Regions from separate parts of the Mesorhizobium sp. M1423 genome, predicted to be linked through region 3. Evidence: riboswitches for the same ligand, from Rfam matches in the RefSeq annotation. Region 3 holds a riboswitch; each other region holds the start of a gene.
What was found. Region 3 has a riboswitch for cobalamin ahead of metE (5-methyltetrahydropteroyltriglutamate--homocysteine S-methyltransferase). Riboswitches for the same ligand answer to the same signal wherever they lie in the genome.
Positions count from the first base shown of each region.

Region 1 (5,056 bases), on a different contig from region 3:
TCCCAGGTAAAGCCCTCGCCCATGGCGTGCCAGACGACGCGGTCGCCGAAGCAGGCAAAAGCATCCTTCTCGCCGGTGTGCCATTTGCCTTTGATGAACTGGACGACGCCGACGCGCTTGCCGTAGCCGAGCATTCTGAGCGCCAGCCCGAAGGCGGCCGTGGTCTTGCCCTTGCCCGGACCGGTGTTGACGATCAACAGCCCTTTCTCGACCGTCTTGGCTGCAACCTCGGCGTCCTGCACCGCCTTGCGCTTGGCCATCTTCGCGCGGTGGCGTTCCTCGTCCTTGGGATCGATGTGGTCGGTATCAGCCATGTCATTTCACCCTGAGCGGCAGCCCCGCCACCATCAAAAGCACGGTGTCAGCGACGGCGGCAACGTCCTGGTTCAACCGGCCGGCCGCGTCGCGAAACCGTCTTGCCAGCGCATTCTCCGGCACGATGCCCTGGCCGACCTCGTTGGACACCACGAACCAGGGTCCACGCGGCCGCGACAGCACATCTGCCAGCCTTCGGCATTCGGCCTCGACATCATGTTCGGCCAGCATATGGTTGGTCAGCCACAGCGTCAGGCAATCGATCAGCACCGGCTGGCCGTCAGGCAGTGCCTCGATCGCGCCGGCAAGGTCGAGCGGCGCCTCGATGGTCGTCCAGCCGGCGCTGCGGCGCGAGCGGTGCAGCGCGATCCGTTCGCGCATCTCCTCGTCATAGGCTTGCGCCGTCGCGATATAGCTCCATGGCGCCGGACAGGCACTCACCAGCCTCTCGGCATGCACGCTCTTGCCGGAGCGCGCACCGCCGATGATCAGGGTCAGCGCCCCGGCAGCGCGGTCAGGCAAAGCTGTCGCGCAGGCTGGTCGCCGTGCCGGTGAAGCGGCCGCGCACCACGCCGACGACCGCGCCGAGCACCAGCCAGAACACCAGATTGGTCAGCGTCACCGCCACCACGAACTGATGATGCAGGCCTTCCGGGATTGTCGTCTCGAAGCTGTCGGGCTGCGGCGCGCCGACAATATGCGGCGCCACCATCAACGCCACCGCAAGGACCGCCAGCGGCAGCGATCTGCGGAACGCAAGCAGGCCGAGACCGGCCGCGGTCGCCACCACCGTTGCCCACCACCAGATCTGGCGTTGGACAAGGTCGGCCGCCGGCATCGCTGGCAGTTCCGGCGGCAGGCCGAGGCCGGGCGCCAGCGTGAACACGGCAAAGCCGGCAAGCCCCCAGAACAGGCCCTGGCGCCAATTGCCGATGCCGCCGGCGAATTCCGAAACCGCAACCAGGATCAGTGCGAAGCCGATGCCGGTGACGATATTGGCAACGACGCTGAAGGCAAAGCGTTCGAAACCGTCGGCCGGCGCCCAGCCTTCGTCCTCAGCCGGAGCCATTGCTTCAGCCGGTGCCGGCGCGGCGCTGCTCATAGCCATCGTGCCCGTGGCGGCCGGTGCCGCAGGTGCGGCGGCATGGTCATGGCCGCCGCCGGCCTGTTCGTAGACTTCCGCCTTCAGGATCAGCGGCACCGTGGCATAGGCCTGCATGCAGGCGAGAACGACGCCGGCCACGAGCCCTGCGATCGCCGCGATGAACACGACGTTGCGAAACATTGTCATGATGTCAGCCCCTTGTCAGTGGCAGGGAAAGCCCATCGAATGGCGATAGTCGTGCGCGGCATTGTGGACCGCATCGATGTGCGAGAAGCCGACAAAGCCCATGACGAAAATGCCGAGGAATGCAGCAAGCGCCAGCTGCATGAAACGCGACTGCGAGGAGACGGAAGCGCCGAGCGAGACGGAAGCGGTATTCATGTCTTGTCCTTTCGCCCTCCACCCGAGGGCATAGAAGTCAGTTTCCTGTCGCCGGCAGGTCTCCTGGCTCGCGGATCAGCGCCCTTCCCCACCTTCCCGAAGAACATCTTCAGTGGCATATGGAGAGGACTACCGCACACAGTTGCGGGGGCAGCCACGGCATTGGGCAAGAATTTCGCCCGCACCGCATTCCCTCTTGGTTCCAAACGGAACCGACGACATCAGCGACTATAGGCAGAATCGCCGCGCCCGGCAAACCAAATTCCGCCGGATCGTGTGGCGAATGCGCCGCCTCGCCAAGCCCGCCGGCCGGCGCCGCAATTGACAATTCTCACAGCCGGGTGTCGGCTGGCGGATGGGGAGGAAGCCGGCATGCAACCCAGCCCGAATGAGCGCGGTCCCTATAACGGCCTGACGCGGGCCGAGTCGACGCTGCCGTCATCGGCCTATTGGGACATCGCAGGCTATCAGCGCGATCTCGAGGCCATCTGGTATCGCAACTGGCTGCTGGTCTGCCGCGAGGCCGACCTTGCCCAGCCGCTGGCATTCAGGACGTTTCGCATAGGCACGCAGGAGATCGTCGTGCTGCGCGACGAGACCGGCGAATTGCGCGCCTTCCACAACACCTGCCGGCATCGCGGCTCGCAGCTTTGCCAGCAGAGCGAAGGACGGCTGAAGGCGCGGCTCATCACCTGCCCCTACCACGCCTGGTCCTATTCGCTGCGCGGCGATCTGGTGCGCGTGCCATCGAAATCGCTGCCGGATGGTTTCGACAAGGCCGATCATCCGCTCTACCGCGTAGCACTGTCGGTGTGGAGCGGTTTCGTTTTCGTCAACCTCGCGGAAGACGCTGCCGGTTCGGCTGAAACATCCTTCGATCCGGCATCAGGCAACCTCGCCAACTGGCCGCTGGAAACGCTGCTGAGCGGCCATGTGCTGCGCAAGGTTATGAACTGCAACTGGAAGATATTTTGGGACAACTTCAACGAGTGCCTGCACTGCCCCGGCGTCCACAAGGACCTGTCGCGGCTGGTGCCGATCTATGGCCGCGGCCTGATGGGCCGGCACGACGACCCCGAATGGGCGCGCCACGCCGACAATGACGCGCCGGAATTTGCCGGCGGCTTGCGGGCCGGGGCCGAAACCTGGTCGCGCGACGGGCGCGTCCACGGCTCGGTCTTTTCGAGCCTGACGCCGGCCGAGCGTGCTGCCGGGCAGACCTATGCCACCAGCCTGCCGTCGATGTTCGTCGTCGGCCATGTCGACTATGTCAGGACCATGCGGCTGGTGCCGCTTGGGCCGGAGCAGACCGAACTCACCGCCGAATGGCTTTTTTCGCCCGAAGCGCTCGCCGATCCGACAGCGGATATCGACAACATCGTCGCCTTCGGTACCCAGGTGCTTGAGGAAGACGCTGATATCTGCGAGGTCAACCAGAAGGGCTTGCGCTCGATGCGCCACAAGGCCGGCGTGCTGATGCCCGAGGAATATGACTTGCACCGCTTCCACAACTGGGTGCGCGAGCGGCATGCGGCAATTGAACATCAAAGCGATTTGGGCAGATAGCGCCAGGTGACGAAACCGCAGGCGGCGGCCAGAACACCGAGCGTCGCGAAAACCGCGCCCAGGCCAAAGAACGCCAGCACCACCGAATAGACCAGCGGCGGCGTCAGCTCGGAAAAGTCGAGATAGGTGCGGTAGACCGCCGCCATCTGTGCCCGCTCATACGAGCGCACCGAGCGCATGAATGCGGTCGAGCCCAGCGCATCGAGCGCGATGGTGAAGAAGGCACCGCAAAGCAGCAACGCGCCGGTGACGAGCGGCGCGGCCTCGCCGACGGCGCCGGCCGCCAGCAGCGTCGCCGACATGGCGAAATAGGCAAACGTCATGGTGCGCCGGCCGCCGAAACGCTTTCCCGCCCTGCCCCAAAAGATGGCCATGAACAAAAGCGCATTGCCGGCCGAAACCAAGAGGCCACCGGCGAGCGCGCCCTCGCCGGTGATCACCATGAACAGCGGCCCATAGACAAAGAACGTCGTCCAGAAGCAGGAACGGCCGAAGGCGATCAGCCAGGCCAGCCTCAGCCTTGGCTGCGCGACGAAGCGGCCGATATTGGCCAGCGGATTGACCGGCCGGGTCTTGCCCGGGCGGATCGACGGGTTGTCGCCAAGCCGGTAAGTCCAGAACAGCGCCAGCAGGGCCATGGCGAAGACGGCCACCGCGCCATGCGCGGCATAGATGCCGAAACGCGTGTAGAGGAAAATGCCGAGCGTCGGCCCGGCGGTCCAGGCAAGCATCGACCACGCCATGCGCAGCGACTCGGCCTGCATGAAATCGGTCTTGCGGATATGGTCCATGATGTAGAGGTTGAGCGTGATCGCCAGCGCGCTGGCGCCGATGACGCGGCAGAGCATGCCGACCGTTTGGCCGGCAAGCGTATGAGTGACGAAGAACAGCGAGCCGACGGCCAGCAGGCAGGCACCGGCGGTATAGACCCAGCGCCGGGCAAAGCGCCGGATCAGCATCGGCATGAACAGCGTCGCCGAGAGGCCGAGCATTGCCACGACCGTGTAGAGGATCGAGACGATCTGCTCGTTGTGCAGGATCTCATAGGCCTGGATCGGGATGACGCTGGAGACGGTGGCGCGCGCGAACGATTCGACCGCATAAAGCGAGGCGAAGGTGCGTGCATCCGCCGGCCGCAAGGCCGCAAGCCAGATAGGATGGCGCACATGGGTAGCCATTGCTTTCCCCGAAGCAGAATCGCCCAAAGCAGGGTTTGGAGCACAAATCTGCCGCGGCGATTCCTGGCCGGGTAACAGGAAACCGACGCCTTCACGGCAAAAAGCGAAGCCGGCCAAAGGCTTTCCGGCTCTGGCCTAAAGCGAGTTCTAATGCTGACCCGCGCCAACGCGACGCGAGGACTGCTTCTTTTGACGGTGGCAACCGTGATAGTCGTCTTGCCGGGGCTGAACCAAGACAGCGAGACCGATGAGCATCGCCACGCCGACCACCGCCGTTCAGGATCAACCGAAGGCGAAGCGCATCGCCGCCATCGACATCGCACGCGGCATCGCTTTGCTTGCCATGGCGAGCTATCATTTCACCTGGGATCTCGAATTTTTCGGCTACACCGATCCCGGCCTCACCGCCTTCGGCTGGTGGAAAATCTACGCGCGCTGCATCGCCTCGAGCTTCCTGTTCCTGGTCGGCGTCAGCCTCTATCTCGCCCATGGCAAGAAAATCCGCTGGACA
Region 1 covers NZ_JAMYKU010000052.1:459-5,514, forward strand. Annotated here, with positions in the region: gene cobO (cob(I)yrinic acid a,c-diamide adenosyltransferase) at 1-314, opposite strand, end outside; gene cobU (bifunctional adenosylcobinamide kinase/adenosylcobinamide-phosphate guanylyltransferase) at 316-837, opposite strand; gene NKG95_RS33215 (CbtA family protein) at 830-1,606, opposite strand; gene NKG95_RS33220 (CbtB domain-containing protein) at 1,622-1,801, opposite strand; cobalamin riboswitch at 1,838-2,033, opposite strand; gene NKG95_RS33225 (aromatic ring-hydroxylating oxygenase subunit alpha) at 2,174-3,367, shown strand; gene NKG95_RS33230 (MFS transporter) at 3,346-4,545, opposite strand; gene NKG95_RS33235 (heparan-alpha-glucosaminide N-acetyltransferase) at 4,793-5,056, shown strand, end outside.
Region 1: linked by a shared signal. The riboswitch ahead of NKG95_RS33220 (CbtB domain-containing protein) and the one ahead of metE (5-methyltetrahydropteroyltriglutamate--homocysteine S-methyltransferase) in region 3 are both predicted to bind cobalamin.

Region 2 (5,056 bases), on a different contig from region 3:
GGCATGCTCCTGGTTCATCGGCGCGCAATAGTCGAGCCGGTCGAGATAGGGCACGGCCTGCAGATAAGTCTTGTGCTCGATCAGCTTTTCCGTGCCGCGATGCAAAAGCCCGATATGCGGATCGACGCGATCGACGACTTCTCCGTCAAGCTCCAGCACAAGGCGCAAAACGCCATGCGCAGCAGGGTGTTGCGGGCCGAAATTGATATTGAAGTTGCGAACGGAGGTTTCAGCCATTTACTGCTTTGCCTTCTCATCTCCCGGAAGCACGTAATCCGTACCTTCCCACGGAGACAGAAAATCGAAATTGCGGAATTCCTGCTTGAGCTCGACCGGCTCGTAGATGACGCGCTTGGCTTCGTCGTCGTAGCGCACCTCGACGAAGCCGGTCAGCGGAAAGTCCTTGCGCAGCGGATGGCCCTCGAAGCCGTAGTCGGTCAGGATCCGGCGCAGATCGGGATGGCCCGAAAACAGCACGCCATAGAGGTCGTAGGTCTCGCGCTCGAACCAGTCCGCGCCGGGATATATGCCGGTGATCGACGGCACCAGCGTCTCTTCGTCGGCCTGGACCTTGATGCGGATGCGGATATTCTGCCTCGGCGACAGCAGGTGATAGACCACGTCGAAGCGCTTTGCCCGCGACGGATAATCTGCGCCGCAAACGTCGATGATCGAAATGAACTGGCATTTCGGGTCGTCGCGCAGGAAGGTCACCACCTCGATCAGGTCGCGCGGCTCGACCGAGATAGTGAGTTCGCCATAGGCGAGCACCGCTTCGCCGATCCGGCCGGTCAGCTTCTCGCCAAGATAGGTCGAGAGGTCATTCAACGCCTGGGTCATGCCGCTCACCGTTCGATCGTGCCGGTGCGGCGGATCTTCTTCTGCAGCAGAAGGATGCCGTAGAGCAGCGCTTCAGCGCTCGGTGGGCAGCCGGGCACGTAGATGTCGACCGGCACGATGCGGTCGCAGCCGCGCACCACCGAATAGGAATAATGATAATAGCCGCCGCCATTGGCACAGGAGCCCATCGAGATGACGTAGCGCGGCTCCGGCATCTGGTCGTAGACCTTGCGCAGCGCCGGCGCCATCTTGTTGGTCAGCGTGCCGGCGACGATCATGATGTCGGACTGGCGCGGAGACGCGCGCGGCGCGACACCGAAACGCTCGCTGTCGTAGCGTGGCATCGAGGTGTGGATCATCTCGACGGCGCAGCAGGCGAGGCCAAAGGTCATGAACATCAACGAGCCGCTGCGCGCCCAGGTGATCAGCGCCTCGGTCGAAGTGACGAGAAAACCCTTGTCGGCGAGTTCGTTGTTGATCTCCAGGAAGAACGGATCATCCTCCCCCACCGGTCTGCCGGTGTTGGGGTCGATGAGGCCCTTGGGCTTCGGCGCGACGAGCGTGCCGGAACTGTCGTTCAATCCCATTCCAGCGCTCCTTTTTTCCATTCATAGGCAAAGCCGATGGTCAGCACCGCCAAAAACACCATCATCGACCAGAAACCGAGCATGCCGATCTGACTGAACGACACTGCCCAAGGAAACAGGAAGGCCACCTCCAGATCGAAGATGATGAACAGGATCGACACCAGGTAGAAGCGGATGTCGAACTTCATGCGGGCGTCGTCGAACGAGTTGAAGCCGCACTCATAGGCGGAAAGCTTTTCCGGATCGGGGTTGCGGTAAGCCACCAGGAACGGTGCGGCGAGCAGCGCCAGGCCGACGACCAGCGCCACGCCGATGAACAGGACGATGGGCAGGTACGAACCTAAAAGTGCGTTCATGCTGCAGTTTTCCGTTGGCGGCCAATCCACTCTGATTACAGCACCGGACCCACTTGCGGAAGCGTGACAGATTAACCACTGAACCGTTTTAAGGGGGCTCTATGCTGCAACGCGGCGAGGGTTAGCGCAGCGCTTTCGGCGAAGCAAGTCAAACCTTGTTCAAATCGCGGTGCTGGACGGCATATCCGGGAAAACTGGTCCGATCCGCTCCTGTTTGATTTCCTTCACTTTTCACTCCACTTTTCTCTCCTGACATAGATGCCGCCAAAACCTTGCTAGCATGGGGCGGAATCGCAGGTCATTTTCTCTGTCTAACATCGTCCGGATACCGCCTTCATGAAGGAAAAAATCTCGCTTGCCCTGGCCCGTCGCATTGCGCTTGCGGCACAGGGATTCAATGACCCGCGCCCCAGCGGCACGCCTGACCGCCGGCATCTGGCCCGGGTGCTTGCCCGTACCGGCCTGCTGCAGATCGATTCCGTCAGCGCCGTGGTTCGCGCCCATTATATGCCGCTCTATTCGCGGCTTGGCCCCTACAAGCTGGCGCTGCTCGACGACGCCGCGGTGACACGCAAGCGCATGGTCTTCGAATATTGGGCGCATGAAGCCTCGTTCCTACCCGTCGAGACCTATCCGCTGATGCGCTGGCGCATGCAGCGGGCCGAGCGCGGCGAGGAAATGTACAGCGGACTGGCAAAATGGGGCCGCGAGCACGCCGCCTACATTGAGGACATCTATCGCGAGGTCGCTGAACGAGGCCCGATCGCGGCGTCGGCTTTCGAAGGCCAGAAGGGCTCGGGCGGCTGGTGGGGCTGGAGCCATGCCAAGCATGCCTTCGAATGGCTGTTCTGGGCGGGCCGCATCACCACGGCGCACCGGCGTGGTTTCGAGCGGTTCTACGATCTGCCGGAGCGCGTGCTGCCGCCAACGGTACTCGCTTTGCCAGTTCCGTCCCCCGCGGACGCCCACCGCGAACTGCTGCGCATCTCCGCCCGCGCCCATGGCGTCGCCACGGCGGGCGATCTGCGCGACTATTTCCGCCTCTCGCCCGCCGACATCAAGGGCCGCATCGAGGAACTGGTCGAGGCTGGCGACCTGTTGCCGGTGAGCGTCGAAGGCTGGAGCAAAACAGCCTATCTCCACAAGGACGCCCGTTTGCCGCGCAGGATCGAGGCGCGCGCCTTGCTTGCGCCGTTCGATCCCGTCGTCTTCGAGCGGTCGCGCACCGAGCGGTTGTTCGACTTCCACTACCGCATCGAGATCTACACGCCGGCCGAAAAGCGCCAGTATGGCTATTATGTGCTGCCGTTCCTGCTCGGCGACAGCATCGTCGGGCGCGTCGACCTCAGGGCCGACCGCCCGGCCGGCGTATTGCGCGTCCATGCCGCCTATTCGGAGCCCGGCGCCCCGCCGCAAACTGCCGCCGCCCTTTTCGAGGAATTGAAGCAGATGCAGGGTTGGCTCGGGCTCGAGCGCATCGAGGTGACGGCTGCCGGCGACCTCGGCCAGCCGCTCGCAGATATCGCCGCGTCATAGACGTGCGTTGACACGACTGCCTCCACAAGCCTAAATCCGTTCCAGACGGTCCCCTGCCCGCAACGGCAAGGGCCAAGAGGGAATGCGGTGCGAAATCTCGATTTCAAATCCGCGGCTGTCCCCGCAACTGTAAGCGACGAGCCAAGGCCGAAAACCACTGGGATATTCCCGGGAAGGCGGCACCCAGGCGATGACCCGCGAGCCAGGAGACCTGCCGTCTAGGACATAAGAATCCGATCGCCTGGCGGGTTTTCCGGGCAAGGAGCCTGATTTGGAACGCGACAGCAGTTTTCCGGCTGAGACAGCGGATTTATTGTCCGGCCATGGTGATTCCCCGGCCGGCGTCACCGTCATCGTCTGCTCGTCCTGCCGTGACGAGACCGGTTCGGACGCTCATCCCCGCGCCGGCGAACTGCTCGCCGAGGACACGCGCCGCGCCGCTTCCAGCGAAAACATTAAAATCCGCACCGTCGAATGCCTCGGCAATTGCAAGCGCCGGCTCAGCGCCGCGATGCTGCGCGACGGCTGCTGGAGCTATGTCTTCGGCGACCTGACCACGACCAGCGGCACCGATCTGGTGACGGGGGCAAAGCTGTTCGCTACTTCGACGGACGGCCTCATTCCGTGGCGCGGCCGTCCCGATTGCCTGAAGCGCGGCTTGGTTGCCCGCATCCCTCCCCTCGACCTTTTGAAGGACTTGATATGACTTCCCCAGATTCGGCCGCCAACGTTTCGCGCGTCCCCTGCACCGTCGTCACCGGCTTTCTCGGCGCCGGCAAGACGACGCTGATCCGCCATTTGCTCGAAAACGCCAAAGGCAAGCGCCTGGCCATCATCGTCAACGAGTTCGGCGATATCGGCATCGACGGCGAGATCCTGAAGGGCTGCGGCATCGACACTTGCCCCGAGGAAAACATCGTCGAGCTGGCCAATGGCTGCATCTGCTGCACTGTCGCCGACGACTTTGTCCCCGCGCTCGACCAGATCCTGTCGCTGACGCCGAAGGTCGACCACATCCTGATCGAGACGTCCGGGCTGGCCCTGCCCAAGCCGCTGGTCCAGGCCTTCCAGTGGCCGTCGGTGAAAAGCCGCGTCACGGTCGATGGCGTCATCGCCGTCGTCGACGGGCCGGCGCTGGCTGATGGCCGCGTTGCCAACGACATGGACGCCCTGCAGGCGCAGCGCGCGCAGGACGAGACGCTCGACCATGACGATCCTGTCGAGGAGGTGTTCGAAGACCAGCTCGCTTGTGCCGACCTGATCATCCTGTCGAAGAGCGACCTGCTGGACGCAGCCGGCGCGGCGCGCGCCAATGCCGTCATCGGCAAGCATGTTGCGCGGGCGGTGAGGATCGTGCCGACCTCGCAAGGCAAGGTCGATCCGTCGGTGCTGCTCGGCCTTGGTCTCACCGTCGAGGACGACATCGAGAACCGCAAGACCCATCACGACGACGAGCTCGACCACGAACATGACGACTTTGACTCGTTCGTCATCGACATTGCGTCGGTGTCCGACCCGGACGAGCTGGCACAACGCGTCGCCACGGCGGCGGAGGAAGAAAACGTATTGCGCGTCAAGGGTTTCGTCGACGTCGGCGGCAAGCCGATGCGGCTCTTGCTGCAGGCCGTCGGTCCGCGCGTCAACCACTATTACGACCGCGCCTGGACCGCTGAAGACGATCGCCGCTCGCGCCTCGTCGTCATCGGCCTGAAAGGGCTGAACCGCCCGGCGATCGAG
Region 2 covers NZ_JAMYKU010000002.1:59,347-64,402, forward strand. Annotated here, with positions in the region: gene NKG95_RS03110 (NADH-quinone oxidoreductase subunit D) at 1-237, opposite strand, end outside; gene NKG95_RS03115 (NADH-quinone oxidoreductase subunit C) at 238-840, opposite strand; gene NKG95_RS03120 (NuoB/complex I 20 kDa subunit family protein) at 846-1,427, opposite strand; gene NKG95_RS03125 (NADH-quinone oxidoreductase subunit A) at 1,418-1,783, opposite strand; gene NKG95_RS03130 (winged helix-turn-helix domain-containing protein) at 2,120-3,319, shown strand; cobalamin riboswitch at 3,349-3,552, shown strand; gene NKG95_RS03135 (DUF1636 family protein) at 3,591-4,025, shown strand; gene cobW (cobalamin biosynthesis protein CobW) at 4,022-5,056, shown strand, end outside.
Region 2: linked by a shared signal. The riboswitch ahead of NKG95_RS03135 (DUF1636 family protein) and the one ahead of metE (5-methyltetrahydropteroyltriglutamate--homocysteine S-methyltransferase) in region 3 are both predicted to bind cobalamin.

Region 3 (5,056 bases):
CGGCGATCTCGGCTCGCTGGCAGCCGGGCTGGTCATCCAGCAGATCGGCCCAAGGCCACGCCAGAATTTGCGCAGAGAGGCGGAGCAGGCGGGATTGCTGTAGGTGGCGAGCCAAGAACCAGCTGCCCACCCTCCTTAATCCAGCCCGAGCCTTTTCTTCAGTTCCGCATTCTCCTTGCGGAGACGATCGGCAAGCAGGCTCTTTAGCCGCTTGTTTTCTTCCTCGAGCGCGACGAGATCCTTCAGCCCGTCACTGTCCGCCGCCGGCGCCGCCGCCTTCTTCCAAAGATAATATGTCTGTTCCGAGATGCCGGCTTGCTTCACCGCGCTCTTGAGAGTAGCGCCGCCGCCGATCGAGGTCTCGATCTGCGCCAGCTTCTGGGCACGATCCTTCGCGGAGTAGCTCTTTCGGCCTGTTCGCGCTGACGGCGGTGCTTCAGTGGTCGCGGATATCGGCTTGGCGCCCTCCTTGCGGGCAGGCGCGCTCGCCTCAGCTTCTGGCTTCCTCGACCGCCGCGCTCTCGTCTTCGGTTTTGGCGTTTCCGCTTTGTCTGCCGGTTCGCTATGAACTACTGCTGACTCGGTTTCCAGGGGATTGGCCATGAAATGCTCCACTCGAGGTTTGTGCAAAGGTTCAGCATCAAGGGCCACTACAGTAGAGTCAACAAGCTGACGATTTAACGGCTCGACTTCGTTTGTTGTTTCGGCCATCGCCGCGGCGATGTCGAAATTGCCCCAGATGGAACGTGCGGATTTTTCATAATTGCGCTTTTGTTTGACTTCCACGGTGAATGGTCGCGTCTGCCGCCTCATAGTTCCTTCCTGAATAGGAGAATGAAGTCGCCGCTCGAATTTTTGGCGCTTCCTGCTTAGCGCGGAGCATTATCGTATAGCCGCTCAACGGGCAAGTGATGCCGGTCTTCGATGGCTGACCCATCTGGGGAGATTTGAGCGGCTTCGCGCGTCCTGCGCATGCCTGTAAGGCCGCCAAGTTTTCTGGGTTAGCAGGCGCGCACTGTGGCAGCTTGGCTTGTACGGCGAGGCCATGGTTGAGTGAGGCGAAACAAATCCAGCCCCGCGGTCAATCCCGAGGCTTCCCACAATGGCGAAGAGAACATCTTCACTCGTTCCTTTTGAGCACAAGACCTTCCGTTCGCTATGGTCGGCTGCACTCATTTCGAACCTTGGCACCCTAGTGGAAGGTGCGGCGGCAGCTTGGCTGATGACGAGCATCGCAGCAGTAATTTTTGATCGCCCATTCGTGCTGTGTACCAGCCCTGTGTCTTGCGCAAGTGGTCACGAACGGCTGCCGGAGCCTCGAAGACGCCCTAAAAACACATGTTGCGATTTTTGAACACGCTTGACGTGTTAGATTAATTCATCCACAATGCGTGTGTTGAACACGCGAGGTGAGTTATGAACATGAAAGAGCTTAGGGTTCGACTGGGCATGACTCAAAAAGATTTGGCAGAGCAGATGGCAACGACGCAACAGACTGTGGCCCGTTGGGAAACAGGCAAAACGCAGTTGAACGTCGAGCAGATCAAGGACCTTTGTCTCACGTTGAAATGCACGGTCGAGGAGCTGCTGGGCTGGAAGATTGATGTCGAGGAGTGGCGCACGAGCCCGTTTGCAATTGCCGATGCCGAAACGCGATACGGCACGCTCAGAATCAAGACGACTCTTGGCAGCCGCCAATATCCTATCGATGAAAAGGCGCGTGAATCGATTTTACGTCAGTTGAAGGAACTTCATAATCTGCGTAGAAATAACACAAGCAGGCCATGGCTGTATTGTTGGAGCCTTGACAACAAAATACTCTTGATAAATCCGCAATATGTCCGCACCATTGAGCTTATCGGTGACGATGTAGAGGAGATGCCAGAGTATTATCATCCAGAAATCTATCGGGCTTTGGATGACTGGGATAAGGGTGAGGTTTCAGGAAAGCTGAAGAAAGAATGCGATGCCATCATCGCAGAGATGGGTGATCAGGAAGCCGTGCGCATGGCCTCCTATGTTCGCGTCACATATGACGACGGAGAAGATGAGTGGAACTTCTTGGATGAGGAAACCGCTACGACTTTCTTCGGATTGGAAGCTGCGACCTTTGACGTTCCCCAGTGTAGTTTCGCCGAAGTGGAGGAAGAAGGTTACTACCGAGCGCGATACGCCAACCTTGATCGCGTCGCGGTGATGGAGGTTCCAAGCGACCGTTATCACAGATTGACCGCGCCCGAGGAAGCTTAGAACCATCCACGAAGGGCGCATGTTACATCTCGACCTTGCGTGGTGCGTTTTCAGTACGAGATGACGTTAAGCGTAGGTAGTGGCAGGTAAGAGTGCTCGACCAGAAGCTCAACTGCCTCCTCAATATCGCTGCCGATGTGCCGCAGGACACGTCCACGGGAGCGTGGATAGGCGTGAAGTTCCTGCACTCCACGGTCCGCTCTCCCATCGCCGGTGTGTGCCCGACGCCATCTTGTGGACGAGGTTGGCCGCCTGCACCCGGTTGTATTCCGGCTTGCGGTCCGCCTGGGCGGTCCGCCGCGATGGCTATCTCCATGTCAATCGGCGCCGAACTTTGACTGCCCGCTGCTTTTGATGAATTTGGCGAGGTCCCGCGCATAATCACTCTTGGTCTTCTCCTTGAGGCCCTGTGTCGCGAACTTGTGGTCCAGCAGGGCAAACAGGTCCAAGTCCCCTTCCGCCTGTGGCGCTGGCTTGCCCTCACCGCCCTCGGTTTCCCAATTGGGGACCGCTTCTGCGCGCTGCACCGTGGCGATTGTCCGCCCAAGACGCATCACAAGATCGAACGCCAAACCGTGCGCGTGCACGACGATTTGCCGCTCAGGCCTCATTTGGACAGGACTTGAGCTGGCCCGGTGGTTTGAGCCGGGTTACCTTGAGCCGGTGGGCTGCGAACAAGCAGTTCGAGACATTGGCCTCGATCACTTCGCAACACGCCGCTGCGCCTGGCCTCGGTGTGCTCCCCCCGAAATCGTTGTGTCATATCACCGAGGGCATCACGGCCAACAGCTTCCACATGGGCAACAGCCTCGCCATTGAGCCGAATATGGTCGCGAGCAGATCACCAACGAAGCGGTCGGAACCTCGGAGCCGAAGTTCGACGCCGAGGTGGTTCGCATGATGCGCTAAGCAGCACCACGGCGCTTGCCGGTATGTTTGCTGCCGGCAGCCGACGAACTCCTATCCTCCTGGACAAGGGCGCCGTGCGTCATTGCTTTGATTTACCGGCCGCTCAAGGCTTCCACAGTTTTCGCTTTCGAGGCGACCTTTGGAACATGCCAACGGAAATTTAACATAACGACATAAACATTTCTTTATGCGGCGTTGACAAAGAAGCGAACTGCTGTAATTGTCTCCCGCGTCGTGGTTCTCCGTACGGCGCTGCCGCAGCGGAGCTAAGAGGGAAGCCGGTGCGATGCCGGCGCTGCCCCCGCAACTGTTAGCGGCGAGCCAACCCCACTCATGTCACTGAGGCGAATAGCCTTGGGAAGACGGGTAGAGGCTATGACCCCGCGAGCCAGGAGACCTGCCACGGCGAATTACGTCCACGGGCGGGGTGTCTCGGTGGCCGCTGCAGCCTGGCGTTCGTGCCGGCCTGCTAGCGCCTTCCTTGTCACCGACGCCCCAACCATCGGGGTCTGGCATGAGTGTCTCTCAGCAAATTCCTGTAGCAACGCTCGGCGTGCCCCGCTTCGGTCGTCGGCGAGAACTGAAATTCGCGCTTGAAAGCTACTGGTCCGGAAAATCGTCCGCTGCCGACCTTCTCACGACCGCGAAGGCGCTCCGTGCCGCTAGCTGGGAGGAGCAGCACGATCGCGGCGTGTCGAAAATCCCGTCGAACGACTTCTCGCTCTACGACCATGTGCTCGACACCGCAGCCATGGTCGGCGCCGTTCCATCCCGTTACGGCTGGAATAGCGGCGAGGTTCCACTTGACATCTACTTCGCAATGGCGCGGGGCAACCAGGGTCAGACGGAGGATTGTCGACACGCTGGTCACCAGCAGGCGGCTCATCGGTCTGATGTAACCGCGATGGAAATGACCAAGTGGTTTGACACCAACTATCACTACATTGTGCCGGAACTCAACGATGATCAGACGTTCGCCCTCTCGTCGACGAAACCGGTCGATTACTTCATCGAGGCTAAAGCTCTCGGCGTTCACACACGCCCAGTCATCCTTGGACCGATCACCTTCCTCAAGCTGGCGAAATCGCCTGCCGAAGGATTCGATCCCATCGCGCTCCTGCCGCGGCTGCTGCCCGTCTACGAGCAACTCCTGCAGAGGCTGAAGCTGTCTGGAGCCGACTGGGTGCAGATCGATGAGCCAGCGCTTGTCCTCGATCTGAACCCGAATGAACGAGCTGCGTTCGAATTCGCCTATGGCCAGCTGTCAAAAGCCGCGCCCGAGCTGAAGATCATGCTGGCTACCTATTTCGGGCCGCTGGGAGACAATCTCGAAACCGCGGTTTCTCTGCCCCTGGCCGGGCTGCATATTGATCTCGTGCGCGCTCCCGAGCAGCTGGAAACGGTGGGTCGGCTCGCACCGAAGGATCTGGTGCTCTCGCTTGGCTTGATCGATGGCCGCAACGTCTGGCGTGCGAACCTGCCCGCCATTCTCGACCGCATCAAACCGATCGTCGCCGGCTGGCCCTTGGACCGCGTCGAGATCGCGCCTTCTTGCTCGATGCTGCATGTGCCGATCGACCTCCGCATGGAGACGGAACTCGACGCGGACATCAGGTCGTGGCTCGCCTTCGCGGCCCAGAAGACCGACGAGTTGGTGTTGCTTGCCCGGGCCCTGTCCCAAGGCAGGGATGCGGTGGCAGGCGCGTTGAAAGCGTCTGCCGAGGCTGCCGCCACTCGCGTGACATCCACGAAGATCCATGACCCGCTGGTTGAGGGGCGGATCGCCAGCATTGACGACAGCATGAAGCGACGAGAGAGCGCTTTTGCCGAGCGCTCCAGAGTCCAGGCCGGCACGCTCGGGCTGCCGCCGTTCCCGACGACGACCATCGGGTCCTTC
Region 3 covers NZ_JAMYKU010000019.1:69,451-74,506, forward strand. Annotated here, with positions in the region: gene NKG95_RS22655 (adenosine kinase) at 1-103, shown strand, start outside; gene NKG95_RS22660 (transposase) at 136-813, opposite strand; gene NKG95_RS22665 (MFS transporter) at 1,103-1,354, shown strand; gene NKG95_RS22670 (helix-turn-helix transcriptional regulator) at 1,417-2,250, shown strand; gene NKG95_RS22675 (hypothetical protein) at 2,568-2,822, opposite strand; cobalamin riboswitch at 3,378-3,578, shown strand; gene metE (5-methyltetrahydropteroyltriglutamate--homocysteine S-methyltransferase) at 3,674-5,056, shown strand, end outside.